Rhodopirellula bahusiensis: one gene and its partner. Each later gene encodes a partner of the first gene's protein in a complex. Links are inferred from orthologs where the notes say so. Each region holds a gene or a part of one and is shown in the gene's direction. Other genes may lie near its edges.

Region 1 (4,967 bases):
CGTTGAAGTGACCGGAGACGGTGTCGCGGCAGCGGTATCGACGTCCAATGTCAGCACGAACGGTTCGGCCTCGCCAGCCTCCGGTGAACCTTTGATCGAAGTCCTGTTCGAAAGTGACAAGGTCGTTGGACAAAGTTCGGCAGACGTGGGCGACGATGTTCTCGACAGCATCGCCTCGGCCAACTCCGATGGTGAAGAAGGCTCATCAAGCAGTGGTGAACGCAGCAAATCGCTGCAATCGGCGGTGGACGCCGCCATGGCGAAACTGCTGTAAAGCCCCATCAGCAATGACCTGGCAAACTCGTTGACGTTGACCTCAACGAGCCAATGCCAGACAATGTGTACGACCGGCTGAGATTGGGATTTTCCCGACCTCAGCCGGTTTTCGTATCACGATTCCATTGATTGCCACCTGAACCCATAGGTTCCCATGTCGACCGCTTCCACGACCGACACCCAAACCGACGCTCTCCAGTCCGACGACCTCGCCGCACAATGCGTCGACATCGCCCGTCGTGCAAAAGCCGCTTCTCGTTTGCTCGGGACCCTGGACACAAACATCAAGGACCAATGGCTCACTGAATCCGCGGACGCATTGATCGAAGCAGCTGACGCGATTGTTGCGGCCAATCAATTGGACCTCGAAAATGCGCCGAAATATGGACTGACCGACGCGGGAATCGATCGTCTACGCCTGGATGAGGACCGAATCGCCGGAATCGCCACCGGTCTTCGTGAAATCGCAGGGCTCAACGATCCAATCGGCGAAGTCCTGGATGGCTTTGCTCGGCCGGGCGGGATGCGTATCGAAAAGCGTCGCGTGCCCCTGGGCGTCGTTTTCTTCATCTACGAAAGTCGTCCCAATGTGACTGCCGATGCGGCTGGGATCTGCGTCAAAAGCGGAAATGCGGTGATTCTTCGCGGTGGAAAAGAAGCTGCACACAGCAGCCGCGCGATCATGGATGTCTTGCACGAAGTCGGCCGTCGCGTCGGTATTCCTGATGACGCGGTTCAGCTAGTTGGAACGACCGATCGCGCCGCGGTGGGCCATTTCCTCCAACAGGCCGACAACATCGACGTCACGATTCCTCGAGGCGGAGAAAACCTGATCCGTCGCGTCGCCGCCGAAGCCACCATGCCGGTCATCAAGCATTACGACGGCAATTGCCACGTCTACGTCGATGAGTCCGCGGACATCGAGATGGCGGTCGACATCATCGAAAACGCGAAATGCCAGCGAATGGGTGTCTGCAACGCTTGCGAATCGCTGCTGATTCACCAATCCATCGCCGCGGAAGCTCTTCCTGCGATCGCGAAACGCTTGGCCAGTCGCGGTGTTGAGATGCGGGTCGATGAGAGAGCCGCTTCCCACGTGACCGGCGGTATCCCTGCGACGGAAGCCGATTTCGGTGCCGAATTCCTGGGTCCGCAAATCAGCATCGCTGTCGTGGATTCGCTGGATGCCGCTGGCGACCATATCAATCACTATGGATCGGGGCACACCGACGCGATTGTCACCAACAACCTGGCTGCGGCCGAGCGGTTCACCGCTTTGGTGGACAGTTCTGCGGTGATGGTCAACGCCAGCACTCGCTTCAACGACGGCGGAATGTTCGGTTTGGGTGCTGAAATCGGAATTTCCACCGATAAGTTTCACGCAAGAGGGCCATGCGGGTTGCGGGAACTGACCAGCTACAAGTACATCGTACGTGGGAACGGTCACATAAGAGGCTGAGGACACGATGTCCAACGAATCACTGAGTCAAAACCAAGTCGAAAATCTTCTGAAGGCCATGGAAACGGCCGATTTGGACGAGGAAGGTACCGACGCACCCACTGGAAACAAAGACTCGGCTGATTCCACGCGCACGACCGAAGCCAACAAAGACGCGGCAGTTGGCTCCTCCGCCCCCGCTATTGGGGCAGCCCATCCGTCGGACTCCAAGCCCTACTCGCCCGGTGTGCCCTCCGGCGCCAGAGTCACCGCCTACGACTTCAAACGCCCCGAACGCGTTGGCAAAGACCAAATGCGGGCGATGCATTCGTTGCACGAGTCGATCGCTCGGAATTTTGGTGCGTCGATCTCCGGCCTGCTCCGGACGATGATCGAGGTCAAACTACTGAGCGTTGACCAACTCACTTACAGCGAATTCGTCTTCAGCCTCGACAATCCCAGCTGTTTCAACATCATCCGACCGATGCCTTTGGAAGGTCACTGGGTGCTCGACATCGCACCCGGACTGGCTTACGCGATCATCGATCGAATGCTCGGAGGCGACCCCGTCCCGGGCGAAACGATCCGCCGGCCGCTCACCGAAATCGAAACACGATTGATGTGCCGCGTCGTGGAACTGTTCCTGGAACAAATCGTTCCGGCTTGGGAAAATGTGATTCAGCTGGAACCGACAATCCACACCACCGAGAGCAACCCGCAGCTCGCCCAAATTGTGCCTCCCAATGAAGTGGCAATCTTGGTGGGATTCGAGGTCCTGCTCGGCAAAAACCGGGGGATGATGAATCTGTGCATCCCCTTCAATTCGATTGAAAAATACAACGCGAAACTCTCTCGCAATGGTTGGGTTGGCTACGGAAAAGCCAACCCGACACCCAAATCGCGACGAAAGATCGCTGACAGCATTGACGCCGCCCCCGTGGACGTCGTCGTGACGTTGGCCCGGTCGAAAATCAAAACCAGCGATTTGCTGGATCTCAGCGTTGGTGACATCATTACCACCGAGCAAGCGGCGAGCTCCGCCTTGGAATTGTCCGTTCAGGACGTCCCGAAATTCGCAGCGGTTGCTGGTGCCTACAAAGGCAAAAAGGCGGTTCAGGTCCAAACGACCATTGAACAAAAACCGAGCGACGCGGAAGAAGCAGACCCAGAAGAACAATTGGAGAACGACTCCCAAAACTCAGCGGAACCAGAATCCGCTCCCGCTGAGGTGGAGAACGTCTTGAACTCGGCCCAGGCCAAGAATCAAGCACCACCGCCTAAGCCGATCCCGAAAGCCGAGCCCAAAAAGCCAGCCTCAGCTCAGTAGCTCACCGCCGCCATCTGACGGCGGGCAATCTGCGGCATGACCGCCCGCCTTGCCGGTGAAATCACGCAGACAACAACCGGTTCAATTTTGGCCGGATTGCGACACAATCGACGGCGACGTCAATCCGCTCTTCTGCGCGGCAGACTCCGCTCGCTGGAGAGCCGCTTCGACACGGTCGAGCAGCTCGTCTGAAGATTCGCGTGGTTGAGCCGTGTCGCTCATGCATGCGGTGAACTCAGAACCACAGTGCTGACATGCGACGGTACATCCAAGTAACGATGCGCGAATGTCGATTCGCCGCCCGCAGGTTGGGCAAGATTGATTGAATCGAATGGACATGTTTAACCTTTTGACTTCCAGCCACTCGGCTGGCTAAATCCGTTTGACAGGAGGAATACTATCCACAAACCCTCTACAACGCAAACTCATTTCACGCAAGCTTCACATCTACGCTCAAGTTGAAACCGTATTAGCGCCGCGATATGGATCAGGCAAGGATCTAAATTGACCAAGATCCAGTGAAGACCAATGGCCTAATTCGCCTCGAAACAGTGGACAAAGAAACACCGCCTCAACGCAAAAGCAATGGTTTCCCCTGCTTCCCAGCCTGGAAGACGGTTATCCTGTAAGGGACCTCACAGCGACGCTTCGACGAATGGATTTTTACGCTCAAGCCGGTTCCTATGACACGCTCGATCCGCAGCCAGATCCCCTCCATCGCCCTTTTCGCAACTCTTGTTGTTGTCTTTTCAGGAATGGAATGTCCCGGCCAGGACACCTCCGACAACAGCGAATTGGGACCCAAAATCCAGTTCGAAACCATCGACGGTGACGCACAATCAGGACAGCTAAGCAACCTGACGGGTTCGTCTCTCAGCGTGATTTTGGCCGATGGGCAGTCCAAACAGTGGGAATTGACCGAGATCGCACGCATCCAATTCGAAGGATCTCAGCAAACCAGCCCACCGACTCGCGTCATCCTTCGCGGGGGCTCAGAAGTGGCTTCCGCCGCGACTTCCATGGAAGGCGAAAATTTGCTGGTTCGCTCTTTGGGCCAACCTCCCCTCACGGTGTCCATCCGCTCCGTTCAATCCATTCGATTCCGAGCCCCGTCGTCAGCGACTGACGCTGACTGGCTCGCTCTGGTGGAAGAACCTCAGCGTCGCGACCGCTTGGTCATCCGCCGGGAAGGCAACGCCCTGGATCCGATCGAAGGCACGATCCTTGAGATCAAGCGAGATTTCGTTTCCTTCGACCTCAGTGGCAACATCGTCGATGCTCCATTGCAAAAGCTTGAAGGCGTGATCTTCTCGACCACCGGCGATCGCCCAACAGAGAAACTGATTCAAATTAAAGACCAACGTGGATCACGGTGGATGGCGGAGCAAGCGAATTGGAATCCAACCGATCGCTCGCTAGAGCTGGATCTGGGCGACGACATCACACATTCCATTCCTGTGTCGCAGCTATTGGAAATCCAGTTCTCCGGGGGAATCCTTTATCTTGTCGACGCGGAAGTTGCCCAGCAGCACCAACCGGATGCCCTCAGCACGCTTGTCGGCGATGACTTGGCATCGACTTGGTTTGCAACGGAATCAAATGGCAAAAACCTCACGACCATGCTGTCGTCCGATCACGTTGTTCGTGTTCCCGATGGTTATCAAAAGCTAGTTGCCGCTGTCCGTATGTCATCCGATGTGGACCAGTTCACTCCATTGAAGCTGTCGGTGTTGATGGATAATCGCGTCGTCTGGACACTCGACATCGAAGACCGCAAACCGCACGGGCTGATTCTGCCACTCGAAGACGCGCGGCGTCTTACGCTTCGCACCTCCCTAACGGGTGAAGATGCATCCAAACCCAAACGGTCAATCGACCAAGCCTTGGGACATCGAGTCGAGTGGCTGGGTGCCCGCTTGCTAAAAT
Region 2 (4,789 bases), on another replicon or contig:
GTGAGGAATTTGGCGACTCGCAAGACGACGCGGCGGCACAAGCTCGAGGAAAGCTCGGGGTCAGGTGGTCAAAGATCGCTGGCCGATATGATGGTCGCGATGCCGCTTCCATTCGCTTGCACGCGTTGGACTTGTTGGATGGCTTGGAATCGTTTGCAAACGAGAGAGCCGAAATCATCGAATTGCTTCCGAGCTACATGACCGCCAGCTTATCGGAAGCCGCGGCCGCACAAAGCTTGTCCGCTCCCGTCCGCTTGTCGCGGTTGCGATAGCCGTCTCAGCCGCCCTGAATTTCCCTGACGGAACCCAGTATGTTCGACGGCATCGAATCGTTATTTCCGCCCGCCGTCGCGATCATCTTGGCTCTGCTCACCCGCCGCGTTTTGCTTCCTCTCGCGATCGGTATTTTTGTTGGCACCTTGTTGTTGTCGTCTCGCGAAAGCCCCGGCCCCTTGGAATCGGTCGTTCGAGCGACAACCCAATTTGTCGTGACGATTGAACAGTCCGTTCGCGACATGGATCACCTTCACGTCCTCGCCTTCACATTGCTTTTGGGCGGAATGGTGGGCGTGCTGGAGTCCGCTGGCAGCATGGCCCGGATGATTTCCGGATGGACTCGTCGCGTGTCCACTCGCCGCGGTGGGCAAACACTGATCGGCTTCACTGGATTGTTGATCTTCTTTGACGACTACGCCAACACACTGCTGGTCGGCGGAACGATGCGAACCACGGCGCAGCGGTACGGGATCTCGAGAGCCAAGCTGGCCTATCTGGTTGATTCCACGGCCGCTCCCGTCGCGGGGCTGACGCTTGTGAGCACCTGGGTCGCAACCGAACTCAGCTACTTGCAGACCGGCCTCATTGACGCCGGAATCGAAGCGACGAACATGACCTTTTCAGTCTTCTTGCATAGCCTTCCCTATCGTTTCTACCCGCTGTTGGCATTGTGGTTTGTCTTTGTCATCGCTCGATCGGGACGAGACTTCGGGCCAATGTGGGCGGAAGAAAACGCCGCGGCGAGACAGCCAATCAATCATCATCTTTCTTCGTCATCCACATCGTGGCGAGATACGCTTGCCTCGGTCATGCCGATTGTCGTGTGCTTGATTGTGATCAGCGGTGTTCTGGTCTGGACGGGACTGCAGGAACCGATGGAAGGCGAGATGTCGACCTGGCAAACCTTTGGGCACGTCATCGGGAATGGAAATTCTTATCTAGCACTTGTCGTTGGCGGTGGGGCGGGGCTGTTCGTCGCTGGGACGCTCGCCATGCTTCTGAGCAAAGTGTCGTGGGAGTTGGTTGTCATGGGATCATTGCAAGGCATGCTGCAAATGTTGCCAGCGATGGCGGTGCTTTGGTTGGCATGGGGACTGTCGTCGCTGACCGGGGCGGACCAACTCGACACGGGAGGCTATCTCGCGTCGATTCTGGATGAACGTCTCCCCGTCGAATGGCTTCCCACCTGCGTGTTTCTGTTGGCCGCCTTCATTGCATTCGCCACCGGAACCAGTTGGGGCACCATGGCGATTCTGACCCCGCTGGCCGTTGCGCTATCAATCAATCTGCAACAAGCTCTTCTGGGTACAGCGGACGCTGTTTCCTCGTCGGGCTTGTCAACGGCAGCGAATGCGTCTCTCGCGATGTCGCCGATCTGCCTCGCCACGTTCAGCAGCGTGCTCGCCGGGGCGATCTTCGGTGATCATTGCTCCCCGCTATCCGATACGACGGTGTTGTCCAGCCGAGCTTGTGATTGCAATCACGTGCTGCACGTGCGAACACAAATGCCTTACGCGTTGGTGGTCGGCGTCACGTGTATTCTTTTTGGGACACTGCCTGCATCCTGGGGCATCTCGCCTTGGATCAGTCTGCTGATCTCCGCGACGGTGCTCTGGTTGATCGTTCGCGTGCTCGGCAAACCTCCCCAAACCGCAGCACCCTAGCCGAGTTTGCTGGTTCTGCCAGATATCCCGATCCTAATTCGGCACGACGCCTCCCTCTTCGGCGTTCGGTTGAGCCTGCCCTTTGGATTGCCGATGAAAGATACGTGAAGTGCTCACTCATGCGGTGCTTCCTCTCATTTGCATGGCAGGTTTCTCAACGAAGTGAATAGTTCGTCGACCATGAGTATCGCTGACGATCGCGGATTGACGAAAGCGGCAATCTTGCTGATGAGCCTTCCCACGAAGGTCGCGGCAAAGGTCCTCGGTCAACTTCCGCCGCGATTGATCGAAACGATCAGCATCAAAATCGCGCAGATCGACTCGGTCGGTGGCGACGAACAAGAAGTCGTGATCGCTGAGTTCCTGACCAGCAAAGCGAGCTCGATCTACGCCAGCCCAGGTGGCCTGGAACGAGCCAAGGAACTGATCAAAGAAGCGTTGGGGCGGGATGCCGGAGAACTGATCGGCAACCTGCAACAAACCATCGATGCGATGCCGTTCGGCTTTGTCAAAAAGGTCGACACGCAAACTCTGCTGCAATTCATCGGGGAAGAACACCCGCAAACGATTGCTCTGCTGCTTTCGCACGTTCCCTCGTCCTACGCCGCGGAAGTGCTGGCCGGACTCGATCCCGTGAAACAGCTGGAAGTCATCCGGCGCATCGCGTCGATCGGGCGAACCAGCCCTGCGGCGGTTTCCGAACTTGAACGTGGCCTAGAACTTCGCCTCAGCAACATGGTCAACCAACAACACAGCAACACCGGTGGCGTCGAAAGCGTCGCGGAGATCCTCAACGTGGTCGAACGTGCCATCGAGAGAACCATCATGGAATCACTGGGTCGCGAAGATCCCGAGCTATCCGAAGACATTCGACGATTGATGTTCGTCTTTGAGGATATTTCCAAACTTGGTGATCGCGATATCCAAGCGTTGCTGAAGAATGTCGAAACGGCTCAGTGGGCGATGGCGCTGAAGGGCGCCAGCGAGGGGCTGCAACAGAAAGTGCTGCGAAACATGAGTTCGCGAGCGGCCGAGAATTTGCAGGAAGAAATGGGGTACTTGGGCAGTGTTCGCATCAGCGAAGTCGAAGCTGTCCAGCAAAAAATTGTCGACATCGTCCGGCATCTCGAGGACACCGGCGAAATCTCACGCCCAACCGGCGAAGCCGAAGAAGAGTACGTCACCTGACGTCACCTGTTCTTGCAACCGGAAGACTCGTTTAGAACCGAGCCTTCCTTCGCGGCAAACCGCATCGAAAAGATACAAAAACGGTTGCTTTGCCAAAGGAAGATGCGCCCCGCCAGAAAAAACGGGTTCACCTCACCAAATCGATTGAAGCATTTGACCGGTGCGGTCCGATACTCCTTGTACCATGGATTGGGAGGGTGGAACGATCGGTGCCAAATCGTTCCAGCAATGATAGGGCCATGGTGAGGCAGGGAGGGCTTCACCATGGCCCTTCCCTTTGCCCCAGCGTGTTTCACGCGGATCGTTTCACATTAGGGGAAGCCATCCGCTCGCTGTCAGTTACGACCTACAGACGCCGAACGCGAATGTTGCGATACGAAACTTCGTCGTTGTGATCTTGCAAGCAAATGTGACCGTTTGTGGGTTCGCCAAAGCCTTCCCACTTGCCAAACTTTGACTTGGCAACACGTTCGTTCCAATCATCGCTGCCTTTGACGAACTCACTGTAGAGAACACCGTTGACTTCAATCTGGCACTTCGCAGGTGTGATCAGCACTCGCAAGTGATTCCACTCGCCGGCGGGTTTGGTTGAATCCGTTTCCGCGGGATACAGCTGATACAACCATCCACATTTTTGTGGATCGTGGCCGCCCTTGTGATCCTGGATCTGAATCTCAGGTCCGGTGTAGTAAGGCGGCTTCTTTGTTTCGACGACATGGAACATCACACCGCTGTTCGCTGCGGGGGTGACTTTGAAATCGAGTTCCAGCTCAAACGCTGCATACTTTTCTTTTGTAATCAAGTTTTCGCCGCGAGCACCTTCGCCTTGATCTTTGCGTGAGATGCACGTCAACGCATCGCCATCAATCTTCCAACCGGTCGTCACCGATTCGCGGTTGTATTCGCGCCAAGCATCCAAGTTGCTGCCGTCGAAAAGTGTTTCCCACTTTCCGGTCTTGGCGGCGTCCTCCGCCATTGCGGCGGGTGAATGGGCAAGAAGTGTCGAAACACACAGTGTGACAGCAGCAAAGAAATACGTTTTCATCAGCAATTCGCAGGTAGGAAAGTGAGGTGGGGGAAACAGGCTGGAACAACCGCCGCGCTGCCAACCAAAGCAGCAGGCGAAGATTTTACTCGCTCGGAGCTCCCGATGTGGGTTTCGACTCAGGGTCTGAGGCCGGCACGCGAAAGAACTGCATTTCGACTGGAGTTCGTTCCGTTTCGGGATCCGTGTCATCGCCGTCGACGTCTTTTGAAACGTCTAGGCGTGTCAGCCCCACCGTCAACGTTTGTGCGCCTCCACCTTCGAAATACTCGATGCGGATCGGATGCAAACCGGCGCCGGCTCGAACCAATCGGCTGACCGTCATGGGGGGATGGTTGCCATCGTGATCCAAGAAAAGTTTGTCATGCAGGAAAACCCGACTCCCATCGTCGGATGTGATTTGGAATCGATACAAACCTTCCTCCGGCACGCGGAACATCGCGTCGATCCTCAACGCAAAATCGTCTCGCTGATCAGCCTGGATCTCCTCTAAGTTCAGCGAATCCACTTGCCCTGATCTTGCAACTTCCATCTCTTCAAACTCGGGCAACTTTTTGAACTTGCCCAGGTACATTCGATAGTCCAGACCAGGTTCATGCTCATCCAGCTCGATGCC

What was found. Proteins that work in one complex are often made in the same cells at the same time.
Region 2: the proteins of fliM (region 1) and fliG are in contact, whole or in part, in a crystal structure (PDB 4QRM), measured with the Thermotoga maritima proteins. The link is inferred for Rhodopirellula bahusiensis from one-to-one orthologs. Residues at the interface, in WP_004081085.1 of Thermotoga maritima: Tyr124, Leu127, Asp128, Ile130, Met131, Gly132, Gly133, Pro134, Glu136, Pro139, Arg141, Thr144, Glu145, Ile146, Glu147, Ser149, Ile150, Lys153; in WP_004082903.1 of Thermotoga maritima: Phe122, Ser125, Glu126, His127, Pro128, Gln129, Thr130, Val133, Glu157, Arg161, Leu164, Leu165, Arg167, Ser169, Glu171, Val172, Glu175, Ile176, Asn179, Lys182.

What each region holds. Positions count from the first base shown.
Region 1 is NZ_NIZW01000004.1:265,655-270,621, forward strand. What follows is about bases 933-3,891. They hold fliM (flagellar motor switch protein FliM), read left to right. Parts: upstream 933-1,742; coding sequence 1,743-3,041; downstream 3,042-3,891. Other genes in these bases: CEE69_RS07580 (glutamate-5-semialdehyde dehydrogenase), read left to right, coding at 933-1,735; CEE69_RS07595 (hypothetical protein), read left to right, coding at 3,725-3,891. Also shown: CEE69_RS07575 (tandem-95 repeat protein), read left to right, coding at 1-274; more of CEE69_RS07580, read left to right, coding at 431-932; more of CEE69_RS07595, read left to right, coding at 3,892-4,967. UniProt on the Bacillus subtilis protein: One of the proteins that forms a switch complex that is proposed to be located at the base of the basal body.
Region 2 is NZ_NIZW01000006.1:293,033-297,821, reverse strand. The notes cover bases 1,344-4,124. They hold fliG (flagellar motor switch protein FliG), read left to right. Parts: upstream 1,344-2,120; coding sequence 2,121-3,128; downstream 3,129-4,124. Other genes in these bases: CEE69_RS09005 (3-keto-disaccharide hydrolase), read right to left, coding at 3,475-4,124; CEE69_RS09020 (Na+/H+ antiporter NhaC family protein), read left to right, coding at 1,344-1,940. Outside these bases: CEE69_RS09025 (hypothetical protein), read left to right, coding at 1-272; more of CEE69_RS09020, read left to right, coding at 312-1,343; more of CEE69_RS09005, read right to left, coding at 4,125-4,173; CEE69_RS09000 (PA14 domain-containing protein), read right to left, coding at 4,259-4,789. UniProt on the Bacillus subtilis protein: One of the proteins that forms a switch complex that is proposed to be located at the base of the basal body.